4 regions of the Marinobacter sp. DUT-1 genome follow, and region 2 is predicted to be linked to each of the others. Evidence: predicted binding sites of a transcription regulator. Region 2 holds the regulator's gene; each other region holds the start of a gene.
What was found. Region 2 encodes sigma-54, which starts transcription at its own class of promoters, with help from an activator protein. Its sites were predicted from a motif close to ANTGGCATNNANNTTGCTNT; they were not measured.
Positions count from the first base shown of each region.

Region 1: ACQUTG_RS08235 (PEP-CTERM sorting domain-containing protein) is a predicted target of sigma-54. The motif match lies at 3,726-3,745, and genes of this name have one in related genera.
Region 3: glnA (glutamate--ammonia ligase) is a predicted target of sigma-54. The motif match lies at 3,021-3,040, and genes of this name have one in related genera.
Region 4: ACQUTG_RS10140 (PEP-CTERM sorting domain-containing protein) is a predicted target of sigma-54. The motif match lies at 6,040-6,059, and genes of this name have one in related genera.

Region 1 is NZ_JBNRLS010000002.1:570,094-578,125, reverse strand. Features, by position in the region: gene acnD (Fe/S-dependent 2-methylisocitrate dehydratase AcnD) at 1-775, shown strand, start outside; gene prpF (2-methylaconitate cis-trans isomerase PrpF) at 862-2,046, shown strand; gene prpD (2-methylcitrate dehydratase) at 2,163-3,647, shown strand; gene ACQUTG_RS08235 (PEP-CTERM sorting domain-containing protein) at 3,793-4,566, shown strand; gene ACQUTG_RS08230 (TIGR03013 family XrtA/PEP-CTERM system glycosyltransferase) at 4,807-6,219, shown strand; gene ACQUTG_RS08225 (XrtA/PEP-CTERM system exopolysaccharide export protein) at 6,281-6,925, shown strand; gene ACQUTG_RS08220 (XrtA system polysaccharide chain length determinant) at 6,980-8,032, shown strand, end outside.
Region 2 is NZ_JBNRLS010000001.1:77,705-85,736, reverse strand. Features, by position in the region: gene ACQUTG_RS00400 (YhdP family protein) at 1-369, shown strand, start outside; gene ACQUTG_RS00395 (carbon-nitrogen hydrolase family protein) at 390-1,232, shown strand; gene yjgA (ribosome biogenesis factor YjgA) at 1,393-1,914, opposite strand; gene mgtE (magnesium transporter) at 2,033-3,394, opposite strand; gene ACQUTG_RS00380 (HPr family phosphocarrier protein) at 3,515-3,784, opposite strand; gene rapZ (RNase adapter RapZ) at 3,791-4,675, opposite strand; gene ptsN (PTS IIA-like nitrogen regulatory protein PtsN) at 4,704-5,174, opposite strand; gene hpf (ribosome hibernation promoting factor) at 5,258-5,569, opposite strand; gene ACQUTG_RS00360 (RNA polymerase factor sigma-54) at 5,585-7,096, opposite strand; gene lptB (LPS export ABC transporter ATP-binding protein) at 7,472-8,032, opposite strand, start outside.
Region 3 is NZ_JBNRLS010000005.1:129,589-137,620, forward strand. Features, by position in the region: gene pip (prolyl aminopeptidase) at 1-756, opposite strand, end outside; gene typA (translational GTPase TypA) at 968-2,779, opposite strand; gene glnA (glutamate--ammonia ligase) at 3,196-4,599, shown strand; gene ACQUTG_RS16510 (DUF4124 domain-containing protein) at 4,772-5,296, shown strand; gene glnL (nitrogen regulation protein NR(II)) at 5,549-6,643, shown strand; gene glnG (nitrogen regulation protein NR(I)) at 6,640-8,032, shown strand, end outside.
Region 4 is NZ_JBNRLS010000003.1:19,911-27,942, reverse strand. Features, by position in the region: gene ACQUTG_RS10155 (molybdopterin-dependent oxidoreductase) at 1-1,057, opposite strand, end outside; gene ACQUTG_RS10150 (Ig-like domain-containing protein) at 1,205-4,357, opposite strand; gene aupA (alkane uptake protein AupA) at 4,372-5,709, opposite strand; gene ACQUTG_RS10140 (PEP-CTERM sorting domain-containing protein) at 6,151-6,804, shown strand; gene ACQUTG_RS10135 (Ig-like domain-containing protein) at 6,906-8,032, opposite strand, start outside.

The sequences.
Region 1 (8,032 bases), on a different contig from region 2:
CATCCGTCGCCCGCCTTACTGGGAAGGTGCATTGGCCGGAGAGAAGACCCTCAAGGGCATGCGCCCGCTGGCGATCCTTCCGGACAACATCACCACCGATCACCTGTCGCCGTCCAACGCGATCCTGGCCAGCAGTGCCGCCGGTGAGTACCTGGCGAAGATGGGCCTGCCGGAGGAGGACTTCAACTCCTACGCGACCCACCGTGGTGACCACCTGACCGCCCAGCGTGCCACCTTCGCGAACCCGAAACTGTTCAACGAGATGGTCCTGGACGAGAACGGCAACGTGAAGCAAGGCTCCCTGGCCCGCATCGAGCCGGAAGGCAAGGTGACCCGCATGTGGGAAGCCATCGAGACCTACATGGAGCGCAAGCAGCCGCTGATCATCGTCGCCGGCGCCGACTACGGGCAGGGTTCCTCCCGTGACTGGGCGGCCAAGGGCGTTGCCCTGGCTGGTGTCGAAGCGATCGTGGCCGAAGGTTTTGAGCGCATCCACCGGACCAACCTGGTCGGCATGGGCGTGATGCCCCTGCAGTTCGAGGAAGGCACCACCCGCAAGACCCTGGCCCTCGACGGCACCGAGACCTACGATGTGGAAGGCACCCCGGCGCCGCGCGCCGAGCTGACCCTGGTCATCCACCGCAAGAACGGCAGCACCGAACACGTGCCCGTGATTTGCCGCCTGGATACCGCGGAAGAGGTCTCCATCTACAAGGCCGGTGGCGTGCTGCAGCGCTTCGCCCAGGACTTCCTGGAGTCTGAAGGGGCAGCGTGAGTCGCAAAGCAGGGGGCAGATGAAGGCTTTCATCTGACCCCATGTTCATGACCAGCCCCATCTTCACGGATACAGAGAGCAAACCCATGACCCATGCTCCCCAAATCAAAGTCCCCGCCACCTACATGCGTGGCGGCACCAGCAAAGGCGTGTTCTTCCGCCTGCAGGACCTGCCCGAAGCCGCACAGGTGCCCGGTGAAGCCCGGGACAAGCTGCTGCTGCGGGTAATCGGCAGCCCCGATCCCTACCAGAAGCAGACCGACGGTATGGGCGGCGCCACCTCCAGCACCAGCAAGACCGTGATCCTGGCTGCGCCCACCCAGCCGGACCACGACGTCGATTACCTGTTCGGCCAGGTCTCCATCGACAAGCCCTTCGTGGACTGGAGCGGCAACTGCGGCAACCTGACTGCAGCCGTCGGTGCGTTTGCCATTAACGGCGGTTTCGTAGAGAAAGAGCGGATTCCGGAAAACGGCATCTGCACCGTCCGCATCTGGCAGGCCAATATCAAAAAGACCATCGTCGCCCACGTACCCATCACCAACGGTGAAGTGCAGGAAACCGGCGATTTCGAGCTGGACGGCGTGACCTTCCCGGCGGCGGAAGTCCAGATCGAATTCATGGATCCGGCCGACGGCGACGGTGCCATGTTCCCCACCGGCAATGTGGTGGACGACCTGGACGTGCCCGGTTTGGGCACCCTGAAAGCCACCATGATCAATGCCGGTATCCCGACCATCTTCATCAATGCCGAAGATATTGATTACAAGGGCACCGAGCTGCAGGACGACATCAACAGCGATCCGAAGGCGCTGGAGATGTTCGAAACCATCCGTGCCCACGGCGCCGTGAAGATGGGTCTGATCCAGGACGTGAGCGAAGCAGCCAACCGTCAGCACACGCCCAAGGTCGCCTTCGTCGCAAAACCGGTGGACTACGTAGCCTCCAGTGGCAAGCAAATCACCGCCAGTGACATCGACGTACTGGTACGTGCCCTGTCCATGGGCAAGCTCCATCACGCCATGATGGGCACCGCGGCGGTGGCGATCGCTACGGCATCTGCAGTTCCGGGTACACTGGTCAATCTGGCCGCGGGCGGCGGGGACCGTACCCACGTCACCTTCGGCCACCCGTCCGGAACCCTGCGCGTTGGCGCGGAGGCGAAGGAAGTAAATGGTCAGTGGACCGCGACAAAAGCCATCATGAGCCGCAGTGCGCGGATTCTGATGGAAGGTTGGGTGAGGGTGCCGGGGGATTCGTTCCAGGGCTGAACCCGCTGAACCGACAATGCCCCCGGACTGTATACCGTCTATCTTTCAGGTAGAGGGTAAACAGCCGGGGGCATTTTTATTTGCCCGGGAAAGCAATCAGGAAAGGAGGCAACAGCATGTCTGCAACGTTCGACGTCAATGTCCGTCCGGATTATGACGAAGTACTCCAGAAGATCGCGGATTATGTCCTGAACTATGAGATCGACAGCGATGAGGCCTGGGATACGGCCCGTAACTGCCTGATCGACACCCTTGGCTGCGGCCTGCTGGCCTTGCGTTTTCCCGAATGCACCAAGCATCTTGGCCCCATCGTCGAAGGGACCGTTGTTCCCCACGGCGCCCGGGTGCCTGGCACCCAGTTCCGGCTCGACCCGGTAAAAGCGGCCTGGGACATCGGCTGCATCGTCCGCTGGCTGGATTACAACGACACCTGGCTGGCCGCAGAGTGGGGCCATCCTTCCGATAACCTGGGGGCCATCCTGGCGGTGGCTGATCACCTGTCCCAGAAGCGGGTGGCCGAAGGAAAGCAACCCTTCGTCATGAAGGATGTGTTGGAAGCGATGATCATGGCCCATGAAATCCAGGGCATACTGGCGCTTGAGAACTCGTTCAACCGGGTGGGGTTGGACCACGTGGTGCTGGTGAAAGTGGCTTCAACGGCCGTGGCCGCCAAGCTCATGGGTGCCAACCGGGAACAGCTGTTGTCGGCCCTGTCCCATGCCTGGGTCGACGGCCAGGCACTCAGGACCTATCGCCATGCTCCCAATGCCGGCTCCCGGAAATCCTGGGCAGCAGGGGATGCCAGCTCCCGTGCGGTCCGGCTCGCCGACATCGCCATGCGTGGTGAGATGGGCATTCCGGGTGTCTTGACCGCGCCCCAGTGGGGCTTTTACGACGTCCTGTTCAGCAAGACCAACAAGGACCAGAAGCTCAAGCCCGAGGAGGAGCAGCAGTTCTCCCTGCCACAGGCGTTCGGCTCCTACGTGATGGAAAACATCCTGTTCAAGATTTCCTTCCCGGCGGAATTCCACGCCCAGACCGCAGCCGAAGCGGCGGTTACGCTGCACCCGGAAGTAAAAGACCGACTGGACGAGATCGACAAGATCGTTATCACCACCCATGAGTCTGCGATCCGCATCATTTCCAAGGTAGGCAAGCTGGCCAATCCGGCGGACCGGGACCACTGCCTGCAGTACATGACGGCGGTACCGCTGATCTTCGGAAGCCTGACGGCAGAGCACTACGAAGACAGCTTCCACGAAGGCCACCCGATCATCGACGAGCTGCGGGACAAGATGGAAGTGGTGGAAGACCCCCGCTACACCCGCGAATACCTGGAACCCGAGAAGCGCTCCATCGCCAACGCTGTACAGGTATTCTTCAAGGATGGTTCCAGTACCGACAAGGTGGCCGTGGAGTACCCGATTGGCCATCGCCGGCGTCGGAAAGATGGGATTCCTCTGCTGGAGGAGAAATTCCGGGCCAATCTGGGGACGCGGTTTCCGGTGCAGCAATGTGAGCGGATATTCAGTTTGAGCAGAGATCAGCAGAGGCTTGAAAAAGTGTCGGTTCCAGAGTTTGTAAATCTTTTTGTGATTTGAGGGGAGAAACCGTCAGTATTTTTTACACTGCTTTTAGATGCATTTTTTAACTTACTGAAAGGGCGAAAAAAAATAGAAGTTGGCTCCTTGTTTGCTTTGGTGGAGGGCGTGGACATACCCACAATCATTGTCAAAGGAGTGAGACATGAAATTGGCTCTAGCAAAGCAACTAACGGGGATTGCGCTTGCTTCTGCATTTTCCGTTTCAGTAGCGAATGCCGCCATGATCGACGTGACCGTCAGCGGTCCGGGAGTCACGGAGGCTGAGGCTGCAGAGACGGATTTTCTGGCGTTCCTCAAGGATACGACAACAGAAACCTTCGAAGGGTTTACCGCAGCCACCGGCTCGGCAGACCAGACCACTACCATCAACACCAGCGTTGGCGACTTCACCCAGTTGCAGCCTGGCGGAGATTATCCGTCCGAGTCCTGTAACGATGGTGGCTTCAGCTGCGCGGGTGGGTTGGCCATCCTGAATTCGGACACCAGTCCGTTCAGTGGCCGTTACCCCATGCCGGCTGATGGTGAGAACCAGAACTGGCTCGACAGCATGGATTCCCAGCAGATGAAGTTCTCGCTTGCGGGCATGTACACCGCCGTGGGCTTCTATCTGACGGATCCCAATGATGTCGGCGGTATCATGAATATTCTGTTCGCAGATCAGACTGAAGGTACGCTTGATCTCGGCGCGGTATTCGATCCCAGCCTCGCGAGTGGCTCTGCCTTCTACGTCGGCATCATGAGCGATGTGGCAATCAGTTCGCTGACCTTCTACACCAACGATGAGAACGATGGTTTCGGCATCGACAATGTGACAGTCGGTACCGTTCCGGAGCCCGGAACCCTGGCCTTGCTGGGTCTTGGACTTGTCGGAATGGGAGTCATGAAGCGGCGCAAGTCATCTGACACCGCCTGTTAAATTCCATATCAAATCAATCCAGAACCGAAGGCTCCGCGGGGAAGCCGGGGAAATTTTTTGCCGGCATTCTCGCGGACTTTCCGAAGGGCGGTTTGTTGACGGACTGTAAAAACAGGTTACACTTTGTAAGTAAGCTATTGCCCGGTTGAGACCGGACCAGGTGCTCAGGAAAGAGTTAAAAACCCTGCATTCCGGTGAGGCAAAGTTGTGGTTGTTACGTGAAGAACACAAGGAGTTTATGTGGCTCACGTCAGGTTTTTTCGGCATTACATTCATTTACCCTTCCTGATCCTGGGGCTGATTGATCTTCTGGTCCTGATTCTGGCGTTTTGCCTGTCTGTTTTTTTTGCTTTTTTTGGTGACGTTTCGTTCTTCATTACGCAGATCTGGTATGTCGTTCCCTCTGCGCTCGCCTTTGCTCTATTGAATCTGTTTGTGATGGTGGCCGTTGCGGTTCATCAGGCGCGCCTGGAAGAGGGCATGTCAGGCATGATGCTGCGGACCCTCATGGCCCTGATCATCAGCCTTCCACTTTGCGGTCTGGCCTATCTGATTGGTGGTGATTGGCTGTGGTATCTGGGGCACACCAGTGTTCTGACCACCGCTGCCGTGTTCGGGCTGTTCATGCTGGGACTGGTAAGAACTGTCTTTTTCGCTCTGGTAGGGAAGGACGCATTCAAGCGGCGGGTGCTGGTGCTGGGCGCCGGACCAAGAGCCAGTCAGTTGCTGGAGGACCTGAAGACACCGTTCAACCGGAAAGGTTTTACGCTGGCGGGTTTTGTGCCTATGCCGGGTGAACCGGTGGCTGTGAGCAAGAGCCAGCTGGTTACGCCGGCTGTGGCGCTGCACAGATTTGTTCTTTCCCTTCGGGTGCATGAAATTGTCGTGGCGGTTGAAGACCGCCGCAAGGGGCTGCCCATGGAGGACCTGCTGGAGTGCAAAATGCAGGGCGTCAAGGTTGTTGACGGTGCCACCTTCTACGAAAGGGAATCCCGCAAGGTGGCCCTGGAAATGATTACCCAGGGCTGGCTGGTGTTCTCTGACGGTTACAACGTCGCCTCCGTCGCTGGTTTCTGGAAAAGAACACTGGACCTGGCTTCATCGATCACCCTGCTGCTGGCGACCCTTCCCCTGATGTTGCTGACGATGCTCGCGATCAAGCTGGAAGACGGCTTCCGTGCCCCGGTTATCTACAGTCAGGAGCGGGTGGGGCTCAATGGCAAGGTGTTCCGTGTACACAAGTTCCGCTCGATGGTGACCGATGCGGAAAAGAACGGCGCTGTCTGGGCCAGCAAGGGTGACACCCGGGTTACCCGGGTTGGTGAATTTATCCGGAAGTTGCGCATCGACGAATTGCCACAAATCTTCAATGTGCTGAACGGTACGATGGCCTTTGTCGGGCCCCGTCCGGAACGGCCGATATTTGTCGAGAAGCTGGCAGCAACTATCCCGTTCTACAACGAACGGCATCGCGTAAAGCCCGGAATTACAGGCTGGGCGCAACTGTGTTTCGCGTACGCAGATAACGAAGAGGACAGTCGCGAAAAGCTCAGGTATGACCTTTACTACATCAAGAACCAGAGTCTGTTGCTGGATCTTCTGATCATGATGCAGACGGTGGAAGTGATCTTGTTCAGGAAAGGTTCAAGGTAGCTTCGGAAGGGGCGCAGTCTTCGGAGCCGAACTCAAACAGGGATTTCAGAGAGGAATAACAATGTCACGGATGTTCAGGTTTTGGGGCGTAATCGCGACCCTGGTGGCGGTAGCGTTGTCTACAGGATGTGCTGCACCCAGCGCTTCGTCGCCCGAAGCGATTAACAGGGCGCTTACGGTCGATACAACGACAAGCGTTGATGAATACATTCTCGGGCCCACCGATACCGTCCGGGTCTCGGTATGGCGAAACGAAGACCTCAGTATCACGGTTCCGGTCCGCCCGGACGGCAAAGTCTCCGTGCCCCTGGTCGGCGACGTCCAGGCAAGCGGAAAAACGCCGGAAGGTCTCGCCAGTGACATCGAACTGCAGCTGTCTTCCTTTATTCGCCAACCCCAGGTCAGCGTTGTCGTCACCAGCATGGGCAGTCACGAGTTTATCGACAGGGTCCGTGTTGCCGGTGCCGTCGAACAGCCCCTCTCGATGCCCCATCGTGCAGGTATGACGGTGCTGGACATCGTGCTCCAGGCCGGTGGTGCCAATCAGTTTGCCGCCGAGAACAACGCCATGCTGTACCGGCAGGTTGGTAACGATGTAGTGGCGATCCCGGTAAGGCTTGGGGATATCCTCACGCGAGGCGATGTAAAGACAAACTACCCGTTGCGTCCGGGCGATATCCTCAGCGTTCCTGAGCGGGTCTTCTGATAAAAGGATTTTCAAGGTAGCAGACCCCGGTATGAACCGGGAAGGAACAGTGTCATGACCCTCCCTTTTTCCCAATTGCCGGCCGAAATGTTCCGGGAAATCAAGGCCCACAAGTGGCTGGCCCTGATGGTATTCGCTGTTGTCAGTTTCGCAGTGCTGATCGCCGGCTTTCTGTGGCCATACAAATACGAGTCCCAGGTCGTTATCTTCGTGGATGACCGGAATATCATCCGCCCGCTTATGGAGGGTAGCGCGGTGACGACACGGGTCAGTGACCGGACGTCTGCCGCCAGGGAGCTGCTCTGGAGCCGGAATATTGTCGAGCCCGTAGCCACGGACCCGGAAATATACGGGGAGGAAGCATCCGGACTGTCGCCCGAAGCACTGGAGAACCGGATTGCCGCTATCCGCGCCAACCTCTTTGTGCGTCCCAGGGGCGATAGCTACTTCAGCATAGGATACTCATCAGAATCTCCTGACCAGGCCTTTCAGATTGCACAAAGGCTCGGCCAGCTTTTCATCGCTGAAAACAATTCCCGTAAGCGCAGTGAAAGCAGAAATGCTTACGAGTTCATCGACAAGCAGGTCAAGAGCTACGAGCAGCAGTTGGCTCAGGTTGAAGAACGAATGAAGCAATTCCTCTCGGAAAATGTTGACGGCACCGAGGGTGAGGCCAACCAGCGCATGGCCAATCTGCGCAGCCAGATTGAACGGGCCGAACTCGACCGCCGGGAACTGCAGTCCCGTGCTGCCTCCCTGGAGAAAGAGTTGCTGGGGATGGCTCCGGTCATCCAGCAACGGGCGGTGGACCAATATCAGCAACGCATAAACGGCTTGCAGGACAAGCTCGATAACCTGAGGCTCCGCTATCACGACACCTATCCCGATATCGTGATCCTTCGGGAGCAGATTGCGGAACTCGAGCGGCGCCGGGCCCAGGCCCTGGCGGACGGCGGGCCGGCAAACGTGGTGTCCGGCGGGGATGCCGAAGCCAACCCGGTCTTCCAGGAGGTCAGGAGCGCACTGGCAGAAACCCGCGCCGATATCCGGACCAAAGACACCCGGATCAGGGCACTTAATGAGTTATTGTCTGAGCACATGCTCCGT
Region 2 (8,032 bases):
GACCTGTATGAACGGGGTGTGGCCTTTGACGCCATCTCCGGCAAGGCCCGGATCGATAACGGACTGGTAACCATGAATCCCGAGCTGCAGATTGTCGGCCCCTCGGGCGCGTTCAAGCTCAGCGGTACAACCGACCTGTCCGAGGAAACCCTGGACATGCGACTGGTGGTGGTCCTGCCGCTTACCCAGAACCTCCCCCTGGCGGCTCTGCTCATGGGGGCGGGGGCGCCAATCGGCGGTGCGCTGTTCGTGCTGGACAAGGTTCTGGGCGACCCGTTGAGTAAACTGACCAGTGCCACCTATAGTGTGACCGGGACCTGGGATAATCCCGAGGTCGACCTTCGCCGGGTCTTCGATACCGGCGAATAGTGCGAGCGGAGAAGGATTCTATGAGCACACAGACAAAACAGCGGGTAGCCGCGATCCAGATGGTGAGTACCCGGGACATCGAGGCGAACCTGCGCGAAGCGGAACGGTTGTTGACCGATGCCGCCCGACAGGGGGCGAAGGTGGCGGTGCTGCCGGAGAACTTTGCCGTGCTGTCGACGCGGGACATGATTGCCTGTGGCCGGACAGAAGCGGGCGACAGACCGGTGATCCGGGATTTCCTGTCAGTCCAGGCCCGGAAGCTCGGGATCTGGATTGTGGGTGGCTCCCTGCCTCTGGCCCAGCGACCGGATGGTACCGATATCGAGGATCGGGTGCGGGCCACCTGCCTGGTGTATGACGATCAGGGGCAGGAGGTTGGTCGTTACGACAAGATTCATCTCTTTGACGCGAAAGTCGAAGACGCCCACGGCCAATACCGGGAATCGGACACCTTCGAGCCGGGGGAACAGGTGGTGACCATCGATACGCCGGTGGGCAAGCTGGGAATGGCCATCTGCTATGACCTGCGTTTCCCGGAGCTGTTCCGCGCGCTGAGGGAGCAGGGCGCCGACTGGGTCTGCCTGCCAAGCGCCTTCACCTGGCAGACCGGCGATGCCCACTGGCATGCCCTGATCCGCGCCCGGGCCATCGAGAACCAGGTCTGGGTCGTCGCCCCCGGTCAGGGCGGCCAGAACAGCGAGCGCCGCCGCACCTACGGCCACACCCTGATCTGCGACCCCTGGGGCAACATCACCGCCGAGCGCGAACAAGACGGCCCCGGCGTAATTACCGCCGAGCTGGATCTGGAGCGGCTGAAGCAGGTGAGGGCAAACATGCCGGTCTGGGAGCACCGGAGGCTTTGAGCCAGGGCGCCGGGGGTTGGTAACGCAGGGGTCTGATGAAAGCCTTCATCTGACCCCATGTTCAGGTCAAATTCCGGGATCGCATCTAAAAACGGGGTCAGAAGAAAGCGTTCTTCAGACTCCTGGGGGATGACCCCATCTTCACCAATCCCGGCTGACCCTATTCCACCTCGTCAATACACTCCCGCAAATACCGAAACAGCTTCTTCGCCTGACCGGTATTCTTCTCCTTCTCGGCATCCCGCTTCGCATTCCGCGCGAGGTTGCGCAGGTGCTGGATATCCGCCGACGGGCAGTAATCAATAAACTCGCCGACGGCAGAGTCCCCTTCTGCCACCATCCGGTCGCGCCAGCGCTCGGCCAGGTGGTGGCGGCGGGTATGCTCGGCACTGCCCGCGTCGAAGGCGTCGAGACCGCGCTCGATGGCTTCCGGGTCTTCCTCGTTGCGCATGACCTTGCCGATGTAATGCAGGTGCCGCCGGCGCGCCTCATTCTTGCGGATTCGCCGGGACTCGACGATGGCCGCCTTCAGGGTATCGCTGATGGGCAGGCTGTTGAGCTGGTCGTCGCTCAGATCCAGCATGCGCTTGCCCACTTCCTGCAGGGCATGCATCTCCCGCTTGATCTGGGATTTGCTGGGACCGAGGTCTTCCTGGAATTCGTCGTCGTGGTGATCTGTCATAGTTGCTACCTAAAGCCCAAGTCGGGGTCAGATGAAGGCTTTCATCAGACCCCATAGTCGCGCCCAACTCAGGGGTCTGATGAACTTGTTCATCTGACCCCATGTTCAGTTGCAACGCCTACGCATAAAAAATCGTCGCCAACCCCAGAAACGCCATAAATCCCACCACATCCGTCACCGTGGTCAGGATAACGCTGCCCGCCAGCGCCGGATCAATGTTCCGGGACTTGAGAAACAGCGGCAACATGGTACCCACAAAGGCGGCGGCTACCAGGTTGATGACCAGGGCGGCGGCGATGATACCGCCGATCAGCAGATCCTGGAACCAGGCGGCCGCAGCCGTGGCCACCACCAGCGCCCAGAACAGGCCGTTCAGGGCACCCACAAAGAACTCCCGGTTCAGCAGCCATCGAACGTTGGCGCCGCTGATCTGGCCCACGGCCATGCCGCGGATGACCAGTGTGAGGGTCTGGCTGCCGGCAATGCCGCCCATGCTGGCGACGATGGGCATCAGCACTGCCAGGGCGACCACCTTGCTGATAGTGGCTTCGAACAGACCGATCACCGCCGAGGCGATGAAGGCGGTGACCAGGTTGATGCCCAGCCACACCGCCCGGCGGCGGGTGGTTTTCCAGACCGGGGCGAAGGTGTCTTCATCTTCGTCCAGACCGGCCATGCTCATCAGGGAGTGGTCGGCGTCTTCCCGGATAACGTCGACCACGTCATCGATGGTGATGCGCCCGAGCAGCCGGCCCTCCTCATTGACCACCGGCGCCGAGATCAGGTCGTAGCGCTCGAACATGGTCGCTACCTTGGTGTCGGAAAGGGTCACGGGAATGGGTTCGACTTCGGTGTCCATGACTTCCCGCACGGTCGCCGCAGGGTTGGACACCAGGATCCGGGTAATGGGCAGCACCCCGATAAAATCGTCCCGCCGGCTGACCACGATCAGGCTGTCGGTCATCGGGGGCAGGTTGCGGTGCCGGCGCAGGTAACGGAGCACAACGTCGATGCTGATGTCCGGGCGCACCGTGATGGTGTCCGTGTTCATCAGGCCGCCGGCGGTGTCCTCCGGATAGGACAGCACTTCCTCGACCCGCAGCCGGTCCTGTTCGTCCATGGTGTCCAGGACTTCCTGGATCACCGTGTCCGGCAGCTGCTGCAGCAAGTCGGCGAGGTCGTCCGACTCGAAATCCTCGATGATGTCCGCCAGTTCCTGGGCGTTCAGCTGGCTCAGGAAGTAGCTACGGATGTCATCGCTGAGGTACTGGAGGACTTCACCCTCCAGATCCTTCTCCACCAGGTTCCAGAGCAGGGCACGCTGGCGGGGAGGGGAGGATTCCAGCAGGTGGGCGATATCACTGGGGCTCAGGCCGCCATTGAGGATGCGGGCAACCTGCTTGAGGGCACCACTATCCAGCGCCTCACTCAGAGAGCGCAAACGCTGCCTGGCCTGGCTTTTTTCCAGAATATCGGTCATGGATCACCTGCTTGCTGAAAACGCCTTTATTATAGCGGAGTTAGGCGTTACAGGTGAGTGAAAACGGGGTTAAATCCCCAGGGGTCTGAAGAACACCTTCTTCTGACCCCATGTTCACGCTTACTCCCCCTCACCAAAATAATCATCAATCAGCCTGACCAGCGCCTCAATGGCCCGTTCCTCATCCGGCCCTTCGGCAATCAGCTCCACTTCGGTACCCTGGCTGGCGGCGAGCATCATCACCTGCATGATGTTTTTGGCGTCCACCTCGCGGCCGTTGCGGGCGATCCGGACCTGGCTGTCGAACTCGGAGGCGGTCGCCACCAGTTTGGCCGTGGCGCGGGCGTGCAGGCCGAGCTTGTTGATGATGGTGATGGGGCGGCGAATCATGGTGCTTCAGGTCTCTCCCCGGGCTTGCAGGTGGGGCAGCTCGGTGTGGCGCACCTGCACGTTGTTGTAGCGTTCGCGGAAATGCTTGCCCAGCTGCTCGCAGATATACACGGAGCGGTGCTGGCCGCCGGTGCAGCCGATAGAAATGGTCATGTAGCTGCGGTTGCTTTCGGCAAAGCCGGGCAGCCAGGTGTCCAGGAAAGCGATCAGATCATCGACCATCTTGCGACTGGCCGGCTCCCGCTCCAGGAAATCGATCACGGGCTGGTCGGTGCCCACGTACTTGCGCAGGCTGGTATCCCAGTAGGGGTTGGGCAGGCAGCGGACATCAAACACGTAATCGGAATCCAGCGGCACCCCGTGCTTGAAGCCGAAGGACTGGAACAGAAGGGCCAGTTCCTGCTCTTTACGGCCCACCACCCGTTGCTTGACCTGATCCCGCAGTTCGTACATCGACATGCCGGTGGTGTTGATATAGAGGTCCGCAAGCTTGGACAGCGGTTCCAGCAGCTTCTTCTCGCTGGTAATGGCCTCGCGCAGGGAGGTCTTGTCGTCACTCAGGGGATGCTTGCGGCGGGTGGCATGGAAACGCTGCAGCAGGGATTGCTCGTCCGCGTCCAGGTAGATGATCTCCACCGTGATGCCGGTTTCCTGCAGCTGACTGTAGATATCCTCGAAATTGGCCAGCTCACCGGACAGGTTGCGGGCATCAATACTCACAGCCATCTTGTTCAGCCGCCCCGGCCTTTCCTGGGCGGCCGCTTCCCGGGTCAACGGAAACAGCAACCCGATGGGAAGGTTGTCGATGCAGTAGAAGCCCAGATCTTCCAGTACATGCAGTGCGGTACTCTTGCCTGAGCCTGACCTGCCACTCACGATGATCAACTTCATGCCCAGCATACCTCCGGTAAAGTCGGGTTCAGCCGTTAGCGGCTGTCATGCGCTCATACAATGTCCTGGCGTCTTCGCACTCGCGGAGCCTGTTGCAGAAGGACCGCTCATTGAATTTCTCGGCCAGCTGGCTCAGCAGCTCCAAATGCTCGCTGGTCGCCTCCTTCGGCACGATCAGGGCAAACACCAGGTCCACGGGCTGATTGTCGATGGCATCGAACTCGACGCTTTCCTCCAGCGTCATCAGCACACCGATCACCCGGTCCAGGCCCTCCAGCCGGCAGTGGGGGATGGCAATCCCCTGGCCGATTCCGGTACTTCCGAGCCGCTCGCGCGCGATCAGGTTGTTGAAGATCTCGGTGTCGCTCAGGGTTTCATCCTGCTGGTGGATCTTTTCAGCGATGAACTCCAGAACCCGCTTCTTGCTTGATGCCGGCGCCCGGCAGAGGGTCAGCTCCGGTACAAGGATGTTGTCTATGGTCAGGGATGTGTCGCTCATGGATCGACTGCATTTCCGTAAAAAAAAGGCTGCGACACCCGAAGTGCCGCAGCGCCATTGGATTACCGCATGGAGACGGACTGTTAACGCTGCCCGTTACCGTGCATCCGGTCTACGTTCTTTTCCTTGTGCTTGAGAACCTGACGATCCAGCTTGTCGATCAGGGCATCGATGGCTGCGTACATGTCCTCATTCTCGGCCTTAGCATGAATTTCACCGCCACCCGCTACATGCAGAGTCCCCTCCGCAATCTGGCGCACCTTTTCGACTTCCAGGGTCACCTGACAGTTGGAAATGTGGTCAAAGTGGCGCTCCAGCTTGTCGAACTTCTCGGTGACATAATCCTTGAGGGAGGGAGTCAATTCTACGTGATGGCCTGAAATATTGAGTTGCATAGGCGTCTCCTGTTGTTACACCAGTCGTTTGCGTTCATTGGAAGGCGGAATATGCATCGCCTCCCGGTACTTGGCCACGGTGCGTCTTGCCACCTTGATGCCCTGTTCTCCTAGCATGGCTGCAATTTTACTGTCACTCAATGGCTTTTTAGGAGTTTCCGCGGCAATCAGTTTCCGGATCATCGCGCGAATGGCCGTTGAGGAACATTCACCCCCTTCATCCGTGCTGACATGGCTGGAGAAAAAGTACTTCAGCTCAAAGATGCCCCGGGGCGTGTGCATGTATTTCTGTGTGGTCACCCGGGAAATGGTGGACTCGTGCATGTCCACGGCCTGGGCAATATCGGACAGGATCAGCGGCTTCATCGCCTCCTCACCCTGGTCCAGGAAGCCCTGCTGGTGCTCCACGATGCGGGTGGCCACCTTAAGCAGGGTTTCATTCCGGCTCTGCAGGCTCTTGATGAACCATTTGGCCTCCTGCAATTGATCCCGCAGGTAGGTGTTGTCTGCACTGCTGTCCGCACGCCTTATAAGAGAAGCATAGCTCGCATTCACGCGGATGCGGGGGGCAATTTCCGGATTCAGTTCCACCCGCCAGCGGCCGTTGTGTTTGCTGACGATGACATCGGGGATGACGTAATCCGGCTCGCCGTGGTCGATCACATCGCCCGGTCGGGGGTTGAGGCCGGTGATCAGCGCCAGGACTTCCCGCAGCTGATCTTCCTTCAGGCGGCTTCTGCGCAGCAGCTGGGCGTAGTCCCGGTTACCCAGAAGGTTGATGTAGTGGGTAATCACCAGCCGAGCCTGGGCCAGCCAGGGGGTGTCCGGCGGCAGCTGGTTGAGCTGGATCAGCAGGCATTCCTGCAGATCACGGGCAAACACGCCAGCCGGGTCCAGATGCTGGAGCCGGTGCAGCACCGCTTCCACCTCGTCCAGTTCCAGGGGATCCTCGTCGGCGTCGTCCTGCAGGCCGGCATGGATCTCCTCCAGAGGGCTGGTCAGGTAGCCGTGATCGTCTACCGCATCGAGCAGGGCATGGGCGATGGCCCGGTCCCGCTCGCTCATGGGTGTCAGGTTGATCTGCCATTCCAGGTGATCGTGCAGGGTTTCCGTCGGCGAGTTGCGGGTCTCGAAATCCTGTTCGTTGTCGTCGTCATTGCGGGCCGAAGAGGCCGGCGCGGACTGATAGATGTCGTCCCAGGCAGTGTCGACGGGCAGGTCGTCCGGGATGTTATCGGGAACCTCGTTCTCGCCGGTCCATTCCGGTCCGGCATCGTCCCAGTCATCACCGGTTTCGGCACTGGCAGTGGAATCCTGTTCCTGGTCGTCCCGATTTTCGGTGTTGTCCGCCGGCGCTTCGGCGTGGTCGTCGTCCTCGGAGGTTTCCAGCATCGGATTGGAATCGAGGGCCTGCTGGATTTCCTGTTGCAGATCGAGGGTGGAGAGCTGCAGAAGCCGGATCGCCTGTTGCAGCTGGGGCGTCATGGTCAGGCTCTGACCCAGCTTTAACTGTAATGAAGCTTTCATCACCATACGTTCAGGATCCGTTACTCGTCACGCTCTGTCACCTTGGCATCAGAGAAAAAATGCTTTGTATGCTAGCTAGTTGCCGTAGCAAGCAAGTTCTTTGCCGAGTTTACTGGAATTGGATGTCAGATTGAACATGAAAGGTGGCGGGGATGTAACTCAGGGGTCTGATGAAAACTTTCATCTGACCCCAACCTGGACCCTTGGCTCGTGCTCAAATCCGACCCGGGGTCAGAAGAAAGCGTTCTTCAGACCCCTGGGGTGGCCCCTGACTCAGGGGTCTGATGAAAACTTTCATCTGACCCCAACCTGGACCTTTGGCTTGTGCTCAATTCCAACTCGGGGTCAGAAGAAGGCGTTCTTCAGACCCCACTCTCAGAGCCGGAACTCGTTCCCCAGATACACCTCTTTCACCTGCTGATTCGCCAGAATCTCCTCCGAGCTGCCGGAAGCAATGATATGCCCCCCGGAGACGATGTAGGCGTTCTCGCAGATATCCAGTGTCTCCCGCACGTTGTGGTCGGTGATCAGTACCCCGATGCCCTTGTCCCGCAGGTGGCGGATGATGTGCTTGATGTCGCTCACCGAGATCGGGTCCACGCCGGCGAAGGGTTCGTCCAGCAGGATGAAGGCGGGCTCCATGGCCAGGGCGCGGGCGATTTCCACCCGCCGGCGCTCGCCGCCGGAGAGTGCCATGCCGACGCTGTCGCGAATGTGGGTGATGTGGAACTCTTCCAATAGCTCTTCGAGCTTGGCATCACGCTCGGCCCGGCCGAGGCCCTTGCGGGTTTCCAGGATCGCCATGATGTTGTCCCGCACGGTCAGTTTGCGGAATACCGAGGCTTCCTGGGGCAGGTAGCCGATTCCCTTGCGGGCACGCCCGTGCATGGGCAGGGGCGTGATGTCCTGGCCATCAATGGTGATGCGGCCGCGATC
Region 3 (8,032 bases), on a different contig from region 2:
CAGCCTGTAGGCGTCCCTGACGATCTGATCAGGCTCGAGGAAGGCGTTGTTCATGAAGTAATGACACTCGATTCGCGCCAGTGCAATGGCCACGTGGGGATGGGCGAAATGCTCGACTACCCGGGGATTGGGATTCAGGGTGGCGCATCGCCCCTCCCAAATCGACCAGGCCTTGGCAGCCTGGATCTGTTCCAGCTCGTTGGCGCTGATCAGGCGTCGGTAGTAGGCCGGAACCATGTCGCCACGCTCAGCCTCGGGAATCTGCGCTTCGAAGTCCTCCCAGTAATCCGGGAATACCCGGCTGGCGCCCTCCTGATAGAACCAGTGAATATCTCGTGGCCGGCATAGAAAGATGCCCCGCAGGACGAGGCCCGAGACGCGTTCCGGGTAGGTCTGCGCGTATACCAGGCTCAAGGTTGAGCCCCAGCTGCCACCGAACAGAAGCCATCGATCAATGCCCAGAAACTGGCGAACGGTTTCCATATCCTCGACGAGCTTGTCAGTGCTGTTGCCTTCCAGCTCCGCCAACGGCGTAGACCGGCCCGCACCACGCTGGTCCATGAGGATGATCCGGAAACGCTCGGCATCGAAAAAGCGCCGGTGGTAATCCTCACAGCCACCGCCCGGGCCGCCATGCACCACCAGAACGGGAATGCCGTCGGGGTTACCGCTTTCCTCTATATAAAGCTCGTGGGGAGGATCAACCGCGAGGCGGTGTTGGGCGTTGGGCTGAATTTCGGGGTAGAGCGTGAGCATGGGCAAAACTCCGGCGTGAAGGCTTTTATGGGAGTTTGGCTGAAGATGGGAGCAGAAGAAAGCGCTCTTCACGCCTCTGGGGTGAAGAGCGTTTTACTGGAGTTTGGCTGAAGATGGGGTCAGAAGAACGGGTTCTTCAGACCCCTGGGGGGTATAAAAAAGGGGCCAGATGAAGGCTTTCATCTGGCCCCGATTTCATTCCGGCGGCAATTTACTTCTTGCCGGCGCGCTTGCGCTCATTTTCGGTGAGCAATTTCTTGCGCAGACGGATGGACTTGGGTGTTACTTCCACGAGCTCGTCGTCGTCGATGAACTCGAGCGCCTGCTCCAGGGTGTGCTTGATGGGCGGCACCAGGCCGATCACTTCGTCCTTGCCGGAAGCGCGCATGTTATCGAGCTTCTTGGCCTTGGTGGGGTTGATCACGATGTCGTTATCACGGCTGTGAATACCACACAGCTGACCCTCGTAGATCTCGTCACCCGGCGCCAGGAACAGCTTGCCACGACTTTGCAGGGTTTCCAGGGAGTAGGTCATCGCCGTGCCTTTGGCCATGGAGATCAGCACTCCGTTCTGGCGGCCACCCATGGCACCTTCCTTGATCGGGCCGTAGTGGCTGAAGGTGGAGGTCAGGATACCGGTACCGGAGGTCATGGTCAGGAAGGCGTTACGGAAGCCGATCAGACCACGGGCCGGGATGATGTATTCCACACGCATGCGGCCTTTGCCATCCGGGATCATGTTGGTCATCTCGCCCTTGCGCAGGCCGAGCTGTTCCATTACGGCGCCCTGATGCTGCTCCTCGATATCCACGATCACGTTCTCGTACGGCTCCTGCTTCACGCCGTCGATCTCGCGGATCACCACTTCCGGCCGACCCACGGCCAGCTCGAAGTTCTCCCGGCGCATGTTCTCGATGAGAACCGACAGGTGCAGCTCACCGCGGCCAGACACTTTGAACTTGTCCGCTGAGTCGCCCTCTTCCACGCGCAGAGCCACGTTGTGTAGCAGCTCTTTTTCCAGACGCTCCTTGATGTTGCGGCTGGTGACGTACTTGCCTTCCTTACCGGCGAACGGGGAATCGTTCACCTGGAAGGTCATGGACACGGTGGGCTCGTCCACGGTCAATGCCGGCAGAGCCTCCACATTGTTCGGATCGCACAGCGTATCGGATATATACAGCGGGTCCAGACCACTGACGCACACAATGTCGCCAGCCTGGGCCTCGTCAACTTCCACCCGCTGCAGGCCGGAGTGGCCCATGATCTTGAGAATACGACCGTTACGCTTCTTGCCGTCAGTACCAAGAGCTACGACCGGGGTATTGGTCTTGACGGAGCCGCGCATGATGCGGCCGATGCCGATGACGCCCAGGAAGCTGTTGTAGTCGAGCTGGGAGATCTGCATCTGGAACGGGCCGTCCCGATCGACGGCAGGCGCGGGCACGTGGTCGACAATCGCCTGGAACACGGCGTCCATGTTGTCGTCCAGGTTTTCGTGCTCCATGCCGGCAATACCGTTCAGGGCACTGGCGTAAACAATCGGGAAGTCCAACTGCTCGTCGGTGGCACCCAGATTATCGAACAGGTCAAACACCTGGTCCACAACCCAGTCGGGCCGTGCGCCGGGCCGGTCAATCTTGTTCACCACCACAATCGGGCGCAGGCCCGCGGCGAACGCTTTCTGGGTAACAAAACGGGTTTGCGGCATGGGGCCGTCGATGGAATCCACCACCAGCAGCACACTGTCCACCATGCTCATGACCCGCTCAACTTCGCCGCCGAAGTCAGCGTGCCCCGGAGTGTCCACGATGTTGATATCGTAGTCCTTCCATTTCAGCGCGGTATTCTTGGCCAGAATGGTGATGCCACGCTCTTTTTCCTGGTCGTTGGAATCCATAACGCGCTCGCTTTCGAGCTCCTTACGGTCCAACGTGCCGGACTGGCGCAGCAACTGGTCAACCAGGGTGGTCTTACCGTGGTCTACGTGGGCAATAATGGCGACATTTCTGAGCTTATCAATCACAACGGGTTTCCTGAGGAAAAAATGAGCGGCGCGCAGTATATCGAAAAGTCGATGTCGTTAATATGAAGATTAGTGCCTATTCTTTAACCAACCGCTTGCGCACTGATATGACGCATCTACTGCGTGATCGCACTCTTTTGGTGCACTCCTTTGGTGCAAAACGGCGGATTACCCATCCGGGCTACGCGCCATAACGGGCCGAAAGCCCTGTGGCTGCGCCGTTCTGGCGCAAAAGTGAAAAACTGGCAAGCCCCTTGCTTATGCTTAGTCAGCCGAAAATTATCAGGTAAGGGATGCACGCTTTTGGTAAGCTGCCCGAACCCGAAAAACAGATCGGACCTCAGTCTCACTGAACGATCCGGCACCACGAACATGAAATGCGCCCGCACCGCGGGATAACTTACGGAGCATGCACAATGTCCAAGACGATTGATTTGATTAAAGAGCACGAAGTCAAATGGGTAGACCTGCGCTTCACCGACAGCCGCGGTAAAGAGCAGCACGTGACTCTGCCGGCCACCGAGGTCGACGAGGATTTCTTCGCTGACGGCAAGATGTTCGACGGTTCCTCCATCGCAGGCTGGAAGGGCATCAACGAATCCGACATGATCCTGATGCCGGACGACGAGACTTCCGTCCTGGACCCGTTCACCGAAGAAACCACCATCAACATCACCTGCAACATCGTGGAGCCGACCACCATGCAGGGTTATGAGCGTGATCCGCGCTCCGTGGCCCGTCGTGCAGAGGAATACCTGAAGTCCAGCGGCATTGCCGACGGCGCACTGTTCGGCCCGGAGCCAGAGTTCTTCGTATTTGACTCGGTAAAATGGAACGTAGACATGCAGGGCGCCATGTACTCCCTGCACTCGGAAGAAGCTGCCTGGGTCTCCGGCGAAGACTTCGATCGTAACAACATCGGTCACCGTCCTGGCGTGAAAGGCGGCTACTTCCCGGTTCCGCCGGTAGACAGCCTGCACGACCTGCGTGGCGCCATGTGTGCCGCTATGGAGTCCATGGGTCTGGAAATCGAAGTGCACCACCACGAAGTCGGCACTGCCGGCCAGTGTGAAATCGGTGTTGGCGCCAACACTCTGACCCGCAAGGCGGACGAAGTTCAGATCCTGAAGTACTGCGTACACAATGTGGCCCACGCCTACGGCAAGACCGCCACCTTCATGCCCAAGCCGGTGGTTGGCGATAACGGCTCCGGCATGCACGTGCACATGTCCTTGAACAAGGATGGCAAGAACCTGTTCGCCGGCGACGGCTACGCAGGCCTGAGCGAAATGGCGCTGTACTACATCGGCGGCATCATCAAGCACTCCAAGGCGATCAACGCCTTCACCAACCCGGCCACCAATAGCTACAAGCGACTGGTTCCAGGTTTTGAAGCGCCGGTTATGCTGGCCTACTCCGCCCGCAACCGCTCCGCCTCCATCCGTATCCCGTATGTAAACAGCCCGAAGGCACGCCGCGTGGAAGTGCGGTTCCCGGATCCGGCGGCCAACCCGTACCTGGCCTTCGCCGCCCTGATGATGGCTGGCCTGGACGGCATCCAGAACAAGATCCACCCGGGCGATGCCATGGACAAGGATCTGTACGACCTGCCGAAGGAAGAGGCCCTGAACATTCCTCAGGTTGCCACTACCCTGCAGGAAGCACTCAAGTGCCTGGAAGAGGATCACGAGTTCCTGACTCGTGGCGGCGTCTTCACTGAAGACATGATCGCCGGTTACATCGACCTGAAGCAGGGCGAAGTGGAGCGTCTGAACATGACCACTCACCCGGTTGAGTTCGACCTGTACTACTCCTGCTGATCCGACTCCCATCGGATTACTGGAAGGCCCCGCCCCGTGCGGGGCTTTTTTGTGCGCGGCCGCACACTCTCGCGCCCTTAACGATATGTAACCAACAAGGATCGACCAGAGCGTTGAAATGGCCTGACAGGCCGTTGATAATCAAACCAAACCATCATTGCAGGTTACGGTTATGCACGCGAAGTACGGATTGGTGGCAGGTTTTCTTGTTTTGCTCTCGGCACCGGCCCTTGGTGAGGTGTACCGCCACGTGGACGCCCAGGGCAATGTCACCTTCTCCGACGAGCCGATTGAGGGTGGAGAAACGGTTGATGTAAAACCGGTCACTACCGTCACCCTACCCAAACCCCAGACCGTCCGCGAGACCGAAAAGCTCCGGGAAGAAGTGAAACGCGAGGGCGCGGTCTATGAGAGCGTCTCCTTCGTGCAGCCGCAGAATGAGCAGGCCTTCCAAAGCGGCAGCGGCAATGTTCGCTTCGAAGTCACCAGCACACCGGGACTGCAAGCCGGTCACAAGTACGAGGTCACGCTCGACGGCCAGCCCGTTGCCCAGACCAGCTCGGGCTCAGTGGTAGTGAACAACATTTTCCGGGGTACCCATGAGGCCCGGGTTCACATCGTGGACGAAAACGGCGTGCAGGTGAAAACCGGCTCCCCCATCACCTTTACCGTCCATCGTCCGTCAGTGAGAAACTGACCCTTGCAATTTTTTCGCACCAGTTTGGTGCGCTCGCACCAGATAAAGGCCATACTCTGATCAGCAACAGGGCGGAATTGCCCGGCTGACCACCCTCTGGCCGAAGTCATGCACCAGTGTACGGCACGCGGGCCGTGCCGTGGCGGGCACAGGCCCCGCCTTTGCCCATCTTTTGTGGCAAATCGGCCAAAGTGGTTCAGTTTTTGCAATTCCTACCCCGTCATCTTCAAAACGACACGACAGGAATTGCCCATGGCGTTCGCCCCGGCCACAAACGACGGATACAAGAGCATTCTCGACAGCCTGACCACAGCGGTTCTGGTTCTTGAGGACAGCCTGAAAATCCGTTACCTGAATCCAGCCGCCGAGAGCCTGTTCGAGACCAGCCTCACCCGCAGCCAGGGCCACCCCTTCAGCGAGATTCTCGCGGCGTCCGAGGATGCGCTCAATACCCTATACGCCGCCCTGGAAAACGGGCAATCCTACACCCGCCGGGAAGCGGAATTCGTGCTCACCAGCGGAGCGAGGCTGACCGTGGACTACTCGGTCACGCCCATTTCCCTGGACCCGACAGAACTGCTCATCGAAATCCAGCCGCGAGATCGGCTACTGCGCATCAGCCGGGAAGAGGACCTGATCTCACAGCAGGAAACATCGCGCATTCTGGTCCGCGGCATGGCCCACGAGATCAAGAACCCGCTAGGCGGCATTCGGGGCGCTGCGCAGTTGCTGGACCGCGAGTTGAACGACGAAGACCAGCGGGAGTACACCCGGGTGATCATCGACGAGGCCGACCGTCTGCGCAGCCTCGTGGACCGCATGCTGGGCCCGAACAAGGCACTCAAATTCGCGCCCACCAACATCCATGAGGTGCTGGAGCGGGTGCGCACGTTACTCGAGGCCGAGAGCAAAGGCCGGGTAACTTTCCTGCGCGATTACGACCCAAGCCTGCCGGAGCTCTGGGCCGACAAGGAACAACTGATCCAGGCCTTCCTCAACATTGCCCGCAACGCCATGGAAGCTGCCTTTGAAAATCAGACCGGGGCAAGCGATGAGGAACCGCCCACCATCATGTTCCGGACCCGCGCCCTGCGCCAGTTCACGATCGGCCATAAACGCTATCGCCTGGCCTGCCGTGTGGACGTGATCGACAACGGCCCCGGAATCCCACCGGACCTGTTGCAGAACATTTTCTATCCGATGATAAGTGGCCGTGCCAGCGGTACCGGCCTGGGCCTGTCGATTACCCAGAGCATCATCGGACAACATCACGGGCTCGTGGAATGTGAGAGCGAGCCCGGGAAAACGGACTTCATCATCTTCCTGCCCCTGGAGGAAAACCCATGAGCCAACCGGCGAACGTCTGGATCATAGACGACGACCGCAGTATTCGCTGGGTGCTGGAACGCGCCCTGAACCAGGCCGGCATGCACCCCCGGGTCTTTGACAGCGGCGAAAGCATCATGACCCGCCTGGAGCACGAACACCCCGATGCCATCATCAGTGACATCCGCATGCCGGGCGTGGACGGCATTACCCTGCTCTCCCAGATCGTGGAAGCGCACCGGGACGTGCCGGTGATCATCATGACCGCGCACTCGGACCTCGAAAGTGCGGTCACCAGTTACCAGACCGGCGCTTTCGAATACCTGCCCAAGCCCTTCGATGTGGACGATGCCGTGGCCCTGGTCAAGCGTGCGGTGGCCCACAGCCACGAACAGCGGGCCAAGTCCGAACCGCAGACCGAAAGCGTCCAGCGCAACACCGAGATCATCGGCGAGGCCCCTGCCATGCAGGAGGTATTCCGCGCCATTGGCCGGCTTTCCCATTCCAACATTACGGTACTGATCAACGGCGAGAGCGGTACCGGCAAAGAGTTGGTCGCCCAGGCCCTGCACAATCACAGCCCCAGGGCCAAGCACCCGTTCATTGCCCTGAACATGGCCGCGATCCCCAAGGATCTGATTGAATCCGAGTTGTTCGGTCATGAGAAAGGCGCCTTTACCGGTGCGGGCGCGGCCCGTCAGGGGCGCTTCGAGCAAGCCAATGGCGGCACCCTGTTCCTGGACGAGATCGGAGACATGCCGGCGGACACCCAGACCCGACTGCTGCGGGTTCTGGCAGACGGTGAATTCTACCGGGTTGGCGGCACCACTCCGATCAAGGTGGACGTACGCATCATCGCCGCCACCCACCAGGACCTGGAAAAACTGGTCCAGGCCGGCAGTTTCCGGGAAGACCTGTTCCACCGGTTGAACGTGATCCGGGTACACCTGCCCAAACTGGCCGAGCGACGGGAAGACATCCCCCGGCTCATGCAACACTTTCTCAAGCGGGCCGCCAAGGAACTGGCCGTCGAGCCCAAGATCCTGCGCCCGGACGCCGAGGAGTACCTCACCACCCTGCCCTGGCCCGGCAACGTCCGCCAGCTGGAAAACACCTGCCGCTGGCTGACCGTCATGGCCAGCGGCCGGGAAATCCACATCGACGACCTGCCACCGGAACTGCTGCACCAGGCCGAATCCGAAACGACCGCCACCGGCCAGACCTGGCAGGAAGGCCTACGCAACTGGGCCGAACAGGAACTCAAACGCGGCAAAAAAGGCATCCTCGATACCGCCATCCCCGAGTTCGAAAAAATCATGATCGAAACCGCCCTGAAACACACTGGCGGCCGGCGCAGGGACGCGTCGATTTTGCTGGGCTGGGGAAGGAATACGCTGACGAGGAAGATCA
Region 4 (8,032 bases), on a different contig from region 2:
CGAAATGCCCGTTCTGTCCGCTCATGGCCCCCAGCGCCACCAGATCGATGGCCGGCTGGGTGAACAGCACCCCCCCCACCGAGTCCAGCTTTCCGGTCAGGATGTTCAGGCAATAGGCCAGCCACGTAGCGAGGCCGCCGAAGGCCTGGGTGCTGGTGCCCATCCTCGAATACAGGGCGGCCTTGCGGGTCGAGGCGAGTTGCCGGGCCAGGCCACGGATCGCTTCGGCGTCCATGCCCGTGTGGCCGCTCACCGCTTCCGGCGTGTAGGGGACGGCAGCCAGCTGCAGCAACTCGAGATCCTTGACGAGACGTTCCGCCGGGCCCGGATCGACCAGGTTCTCCTCGAACAGGGTATTCACCATGGCCATCAGCAGCAGGGCATCGTTGCCCGGACGGATGAAGTGAAACTCATCGGCCAGTCGGGCGGTTTCCGTGCGCCGGGGGTCGATCACCACCAGTTTGCCACCACGCTGCTTCAGGGCCTTCAGCCGACCCCGCACATCCGGCACCGTCATCAGACTGCCATTCGAGGCCATGGGATTGGCGCCGATACAGATGAACAGATCAGTATTGTCGATGTCCGGAATGGGAAACAGGATCTGGTGCCCGAACATTTCCAGGCTGGCGAGCATATGGGGCAGCTGGTCATTGGACGTGGCGGAAAAACGGTTCTGGCTGCCTATGGCACGCAGGAACGGCATGGTCGCAACCAGCGACCCATGATTGTGGACATTGGGATTGCCCAGGTAGACCCCGATGCTGTTGCGGCCGTGTTCCTTCCGGGTCTGGTGCAGGCGCCGGGCGACCAGGTCGAAAGCCTCGTCCCACCCAATCTTCTGCCAGCCGCTCGCGGTCTTGCGCATGGGCTGGCGCAGCCGCTCCGGGTCCTCATGGAGATCCTGCAAGGCAATGGCTTTCGGGCAGATATGGCCCTTGCTCAGGGGATCGTTCTCATCGCCCTTGATGGAAGCAATGTGGCCATCCTTCACCTCAATGGCCACGCCGCACATGGCCTCGCAAAGGTGACAGGTGCGGTAATGAGTGCCGTTGTCCATGGAATCTCCCGGGAATTGTTGTTATGGCAGCAGGTTTCGTTGTGCAACCAGATTATCAGGTTTGGCGGGGGAGGGGAAAAGTCAGGACGGGACAAGGGAATAAAAAAGGCCAGTCCGAAGACTGGCCCAAGGCGGAGACATCTCAGGTTATTGCTTGGCCGGGATCTCCTTGATCGGGTTGGAGATGAAGTTGAGGTAAATGCCGCCCACTGGAATCTGCAGCGGAATATCTGCCGTAGTCCCTCCGCCAATCAGCACATTGATGGGCGCAACGGCGGTGTTACGTTGCTCGATCTGCATCCGGCCATCATCGAAAAAGGTAATCGGGCCGTCCAGCACGAGTTTTATCGGGTAACTGTAGAGATTGTGCTGTGCAATGCCCTCCAGGGGCGCCAGGTTGGGAGCGTCCAGTGTCAGGTTCGCAACAGTACTGAAATAGGGGCGTCCGTCACTGCCTTCGGAAATCAAGCCCTCGACCAATCCCAGGGGGTTGTCCTCAGTAGGCTCGCCGTATGTCATACGGATGATTTGAGGGCCGGTGGGCTCCTCGAGCTCTGCCAGTGACAACAGGTCCAGGTCGGACTTCAGGAACACGCTGGCGGAAGAGGCCACCAGCATGGTCGGATACAGCAGCACCCGCACGCCAATGTTATTGCCTGCTTCATCGAAAGCCGGGCCGATTACCTCTGTATCCAGACCGTAGGTCTGATAGATGAATTTATTGTCCGGACAGTCGGCTCCGGTGGTTGAACAACCGACCCGTGCGTCGGCTCCGGCGCCAAGGACAGATGCACGCTGTCCCACGACTCCAAGCTTGCCCGCATTGGCTGACGGCAGGAAGCCACCGTTGCCATCCTCCTCGTGGGCAAAGGGCTCCAGGCAGTCTGTGCCTCCCGGCGTATCGCAGTCGATGACATAGTTGGAGTTGGTATCCCGGATCGGCAGGTTACGCAGTGGTGTGAATACACTGGATTGCTCTTCTGTGCCGGTGAAGTAGATGGTCAGGTTCGGCCCGCCCACATCGGTCGGGTCAACAAGAACGTCGGTCTGAAGGGGAAGGTTTTCTTCCGAGCAGACGTAATCTCCTGTGCCGCAATCCCCGTTCGCCGCTGATTTCAGAGTGTAGCGGTAGGTTGCACCTACCTCCCAGGCGGCGTCCGGGAAAAAGCGCACGCGTTGATTGCTCTTGTTCAACCGGCCACTGACCATCTCTTCAGTGCCTACGGCTCCGGGCGTTGCGGGATTCGAGATCTTCTCTACCACAAAGGTGTTGGAATTAATGGTGGAGAGATCCATTGACTGGGAGAACTGCACCACAATCGGCCGGTCCTTCGGTAAGGTAGTGACCGGAAGCTGGTCACGAACCGTGCCTCCTGGTGCTGCGTCGACACAGGTGCCGTGGCTCCCGTTCGGGAGGTCAAGATTTTCGGTCGCGCACGGATAGCCCGGGTAGGTCGTCAGCGCGATGGGCGAGGCAAACGGCGCTTCTGATCCATCCTTGATTGCCGGAAGGGCAAAGTCCAAGGATTGTGACGCTGCGCTATTGCCGGCCAGGTCAGTCAGTGCGTTGCTGATTGCCAGGGTGTAATTGACACCATGTTTCAGGCCTCCCTGAGGGTTGATTGCTACCGTGGTGCCATCAAGCCGGGTTTCCACGGGTACTGTACTTGCGTTGCCGGCATAGAGGATGAAAGCGGTGTCGAGGCTGTCTTCATCCAGAGGTTCATCAAAATTCAGCACAATCGGATCACCGGGGCGCTGCATCTGGTCCCGATCACCCGGAATGGCAGAATCCGGACCCGGCATCCAGCTAACGAGGGTCGGGCTGGTGGTGTCGGGCTCCCAGAGATCCTCGGCGTCGAGTGCAGAGTCGGTGTCAGTGGCCGCCTCGATACGGAAGGCGATGGTGGAGTCGGTGAACTCCTGACCCAGCAAATTGGGCTCAACGACACCGATGGCATCGATCGTCAGCACACCGTCCTCAACCAGGGCGATGCCGCTGAGTTCCACGCCCAGGAGGTTCTGGGACAGGGAGGCATTGGGCTGGGCCTCCTCGGTATTCATGGCTACGTCCATGAAAAGCTTCACATGGCGGGGCGCGTTGAGGTCATCGGTATAAGGGTTCGGCAGCAGGTAGCCGCTGGCATCGGAGATCATGGTGACCTTGATGTTGCCGGTCTGCTGAATCTCCCCAGTTACGGGATTGATGATTGGCACAGTGCCGTTGATCTTGACGTCCAGGCTGCTGCTGTTGAGCACACTGCTTCGCGGAACACGCAGTGGCAACGGCTCATCCGCCTCAAATGCCGGGGCGTAGGCGAGCTCGGCGAAGAGACCGCCTGTCTGTTGGGACGGGCCGGCGGTGCCCTGAAGCACGGAGTTCAGAGTAACGCCGTTGATGATCTGTCCATTGAGTTTCGAGGTGTTCGGCTCGGTGCCGGCCAGCAGACCGGAGTCGATGACCTCCTGGAACAGGACGACTGTTGGTCCGGTTTCCCGGACGGTAAAGGTCTTGTCAAAATCCAGTGTGGTACCGGGACTGGTCAGGCTCGGGAGTCCGGAGATGCTAAGCGTGTAAGTGGCACCGGCCATGAGCTCATCGGCCTTGGTGCCGCACTGTGCCGGCTCGTCGGTCAGGCATGGATCAACGGTGATCCGACGCTGGTCGACAAGGATTTTTGCCGGAACCTCATTACCGTCGCTGTCCTCGAGAAGGATGCTGCCACCCATTTTCTTCCACTGAGGGTGGACTGGCTGGGTCAGGAGAAGACGGAAGCTGGAGAAGTCCATTGGTTGCAGCTCACCCTCGGGGGAGGGGATCATTTCCGCCACTTCGAAACTCGGTGCCAGATTGTCTTTACTGGCAATGCCGGTGAATCCGGCTCGGGTAGTGAACTGGATCCCTTCTGGACCTTCCGCGTTCGGAGTGCCAACTGAATTGGCATTGGCCGCAGCGAGTGGTTCCACAAAGGAGATGGAATATTCGGTCCCGGTGCTGAGACTATCTGCAGGTTCCAGCTTCAGGCTGCGTCCGCCATCAACTTTGGTCACGGTAAAGTCGACGTTACCAGCGCTGTCCTGAACCAGTATCTTGCTCTGTATGTCCGCTTCTTCTTCCGTAATGGCATGGGAGAAGCGGATCACGATATCGGATTTGGGGCTGATTCCGGTCTGGCCATCGGCCGGATAGGAGTAGACGACGGAGCCGGATGGCAGCTCGGCGTTCAATGTCTGCTCCTCGCCCCCACAGGCAGCGAGCAAGATCGCGGGGACGAGTGCCAGGGTCTTGTTGTATTTCATGGCTGTACCTCTCCTCAGAACTTCAGGGTGATGGAGCCGGCGACCACGTGGACATCGCCGTCGGCTTTCACGTTGGTCTCATTGCCGTCGAAGTCCACCAGGGTGAAATCACGCTCCTGCAGCTGCTGATACTGGTAGCCCAGGTCCAGCCGGACCGGGTAGGCCAACAGACGGGTGCGGTCGTAGGTGGCGCTGATGCCAAGGCCGATCACGATCTTGTCGGTGTCGAGGTAGTTGATCTCGGGGTTGCGGGTGGATTTGAGGGGGGATTCTTCATAGGCAATCCCGCCTCGAACTGCGAAATTCTTGTTGAGCTGATACTCGCCCCCGACACGGGGGATCAGGATGTCGTCAAATTCGATCCGGCTGGCTGCTGCCACCGAGCCCTGATCCTTGATGCTGTCGGCAGCGAATTCATCCTCCAGCTCGGACCAGTTCTGCTGCTCGATGCTGCCACCAATGCGCCAGTTCTCACCCTGGTACTGGGTGCCGATGCCGATGGTTTCCGGCTGGAAAGAGTCAATGGTTGAAACAGCAAGACTCAAGCCGGGCTCCGGAATGGTCTGGGTGACGATAATGTTGGAGTCGATCGTGGTGGAGGCAGAGGACTTGGTCCGGTAAATGAGTGCAGATTCCCAGCCATCCAGGAAGCATTCACTGTCCGGACAGAACGTACTTCCCAAATCAATATTGGTGCCGAGGATGGTTTTCAGTGAGGGCTCGGCATTGACGGAGAGACGTTCGCGGGTGGTCTCGCCGCCCAGTGTGGACACGGCGTCGAGATTTGCCGTTGCGTCCAGCGTAACTCGTACTGAGGCACCGGCAGAAATGCCGCGCCAGATTTGCGTCGCGCCGCCGATATTCAGGAACAGTGGTTCCTTGCCGTACTGCAGGAATTGGCCGGTTTCGGTGGTTTCAGAGCTGAAAGCCAGCATTTCCTTGCCATATTTCTCCACGCCGGCAATGAAACCGAGATAGATCGGATGGTCAAAGCGGGTCAGTGACCCCAGGTTCGTTTTCATACCGATCAGCACGTGCTGGCTCGGGGAGTTGGAGAGCACATCGCCGTCCGCGTTGGGGTTGGCAGAGCGCAACTCCTGTTCCGCGTGCAGAATACCTGCCGTCAGTTCGCCGCGGGTGTCCTTGGTCAGGTACGCCGGGTTGTAGTAGGTGGCGGACACCTGGTCATTAAACATGGACAGGGACTGGGCGGTGGCAACGTCAACCGGCATTACACCATAGGTGGTGCCGAGGTTGCCCATGCTGGCAGTGGCGGACAGAGAAACACCTGCGGAAACCGCAGCAACTGCAAGGGACATAGCCCGTACGGAAAACCGGGGGGTGGTTACCATTGATACACTCCGTTATCTCGTTGTTTTTGTCCGTGCGCCGGTGCTTCCTGAGGGTGGCGCCACGTTGGTTCAGGGTTGCAGTGTATGTGGCTTGTCTTTTCGGGACTTTGGCTTTTTTGACACAGATCAATGTCTGTAGAACCACGTATATGCTTGGGGGTCGTGAAATCCCCGTTGTTACAAGCTCTTACCAGTGTTTTCCGAATTATGAAATGTTTAATGGTCACGGAATGTAAGGGACCGTGACGCGATGTCGAAAAATTTTACGATTTACTCCGGAGTGGCTTTTTTTTGCTCTCGTAACCGGCTGGCAGATATATGTTTTTCCATGTTGGCTCGCCTCTTGCTCATATCCGAAGAGAAAGTGGCCGTGCAGTTTTTGGTGGTGGAGGGGTTGATGCCTCTACCGGGACTGCATGTCGTACAACGGAGGGAAGTAACATGAAATTCAAAGGAAGGTTCTTGCCATCACTGCTTGCTGCTGGGTGCCTTGCGGGTGCCGGTGCGGCTCAGGCAGGGATGATTACGTATGACACCTGGACGAGCAATGAGAACGGATCAGGTAACTATATCTTCACGGTGAACGACAACGACGCGGGTTATTTCAACTACAGTCTGACTGTTGATCCGTGGAACGCAGAGGCGTTGGGCCTGTTTGTCGATTTCGGCAGCGAGACCACCGGCGGCGGCAGTGCGATGCTGACAGGCGCTAATGTCGCTTTGGTCGGGCAGGACACTTCGAGCAACAGCTGTGGCACAGGTTGCAACCTTGAGGGCTTGTCTTTCCCTGCATCATTTGATGGCCTGTGGGGGCTGGTGTTCCGCCTTGGCGAACAGGGCTTTGACGGTATCCAGACCTTCTCTTGGCAGACGTCAGACTTCGGCTTGGGTCTTGATGACTTCGGGCTTGTTGCTATCCGGGCTCAGCAGTTCTGCTCTGAAGGAACTCTGGATGGTAATAATGACGGCTGCGAGGGTAGCGACAAGTCTTACAGCTCCGACAAACCGCCGGTATCTGTTCCGGAGCCTGGTACCTTGGGGCTTCTCGGGTTAGGGCTTCTGGCCTTGGCCATCCGGAGGAAGAAGGCTTCCTGAAGCTCTGTGAAAGATCATGAGTGTTAAAAAACCGCTGGGTGAGATCCCAGCGGTTTTTTTGTCCAGAAAATTTACACCGTGCGTGGCCGCTTGTGTAGGGGTTATGTTTGAGGCGCGTCGAACGGTACCTCCACGCTGAAGGCAATATCGGTCGTCGCATCACGAAAATAGAAGACCACCTTGAACTCACCGGGAGGGTAGGTTGTTTCAGAATCCGATCTGAGTTCGCAGCCGAAGAAAGCTTCCTCTCCACCTTCGAGGATTCCGTTTTGATTATTCAGATCCAGCGGCGGCAGTGGGTTTGCGGGGTCGCAATCTATGAGGGTACTTCCATTGAAAAACTCGGCCTGGGTTGGTTGGAACCCAAAATCGCGATTTGAAGTATTTTTGATAAGTGCACCAAAATCTCCGTCGCGCAACATGCCGTTGAGTATAACTGGCTGCCTGATTTCGCTGGATTGCTGAATGACTTCATTGAAGTTGGATACAACATCCAAAGTGCCTTGAGCCTTGGCTGTGGTATTTGGGACGGCCGCAGAAAGCAGGTATTCGCCAACGAGTGTGGATTTGGCTTCTGTTTCAACCTGGTTGGTGCTGTTAATTTCAGCTTCAGTCGGTATGAAACTTACATCGCCGGATGACTCTGAGAAGACTATCGTCGTGGTAGGGCTCAGGACTCCACCAGTCTCATCATTGGCAAATACCGTAGCAAGAATAGATGCGCCTGTTACTTCATCCTTCAGAATAACATTTGGTGTAATAACGATTTCCATTCGCCCGGGAGCATCCGGAGCCGGAGCTATCATTAATTGCGTGGTGCCAGACACGGGCCCGGCAACTGCGGATATGGTTACTTCCCCTGGTTTGAGCGCAGATACCTGCCCTTCGTCAACTGTCGCTATAGTCTCGTCGTTTGAAGTCCATGTTACGCCGTTTGTTACGTCTTTTGAGGTGCCATCGCTGAAGGTGCCCCTTGCTGTGATCTGTTCCAGTGAACCATCCATGATGCTCTTGCTCGGTGGATCCGTGACGATCTTGATCAATGGGTTGCCGATGGTTACGGAGGCAGTAGTTGAAATGCCGTCGAGTTCAGCAGTAATTGTGGTTGATCCTTCGTTTTGAGGTATAACCGTAACGGTCCCGCCGGATCTCGTAATGGAAGCGATAGCAATATTATCCGAGCTCCAGTTAACCTGATCCGATACATCAGCTGTTGTTCCAGTCCTTA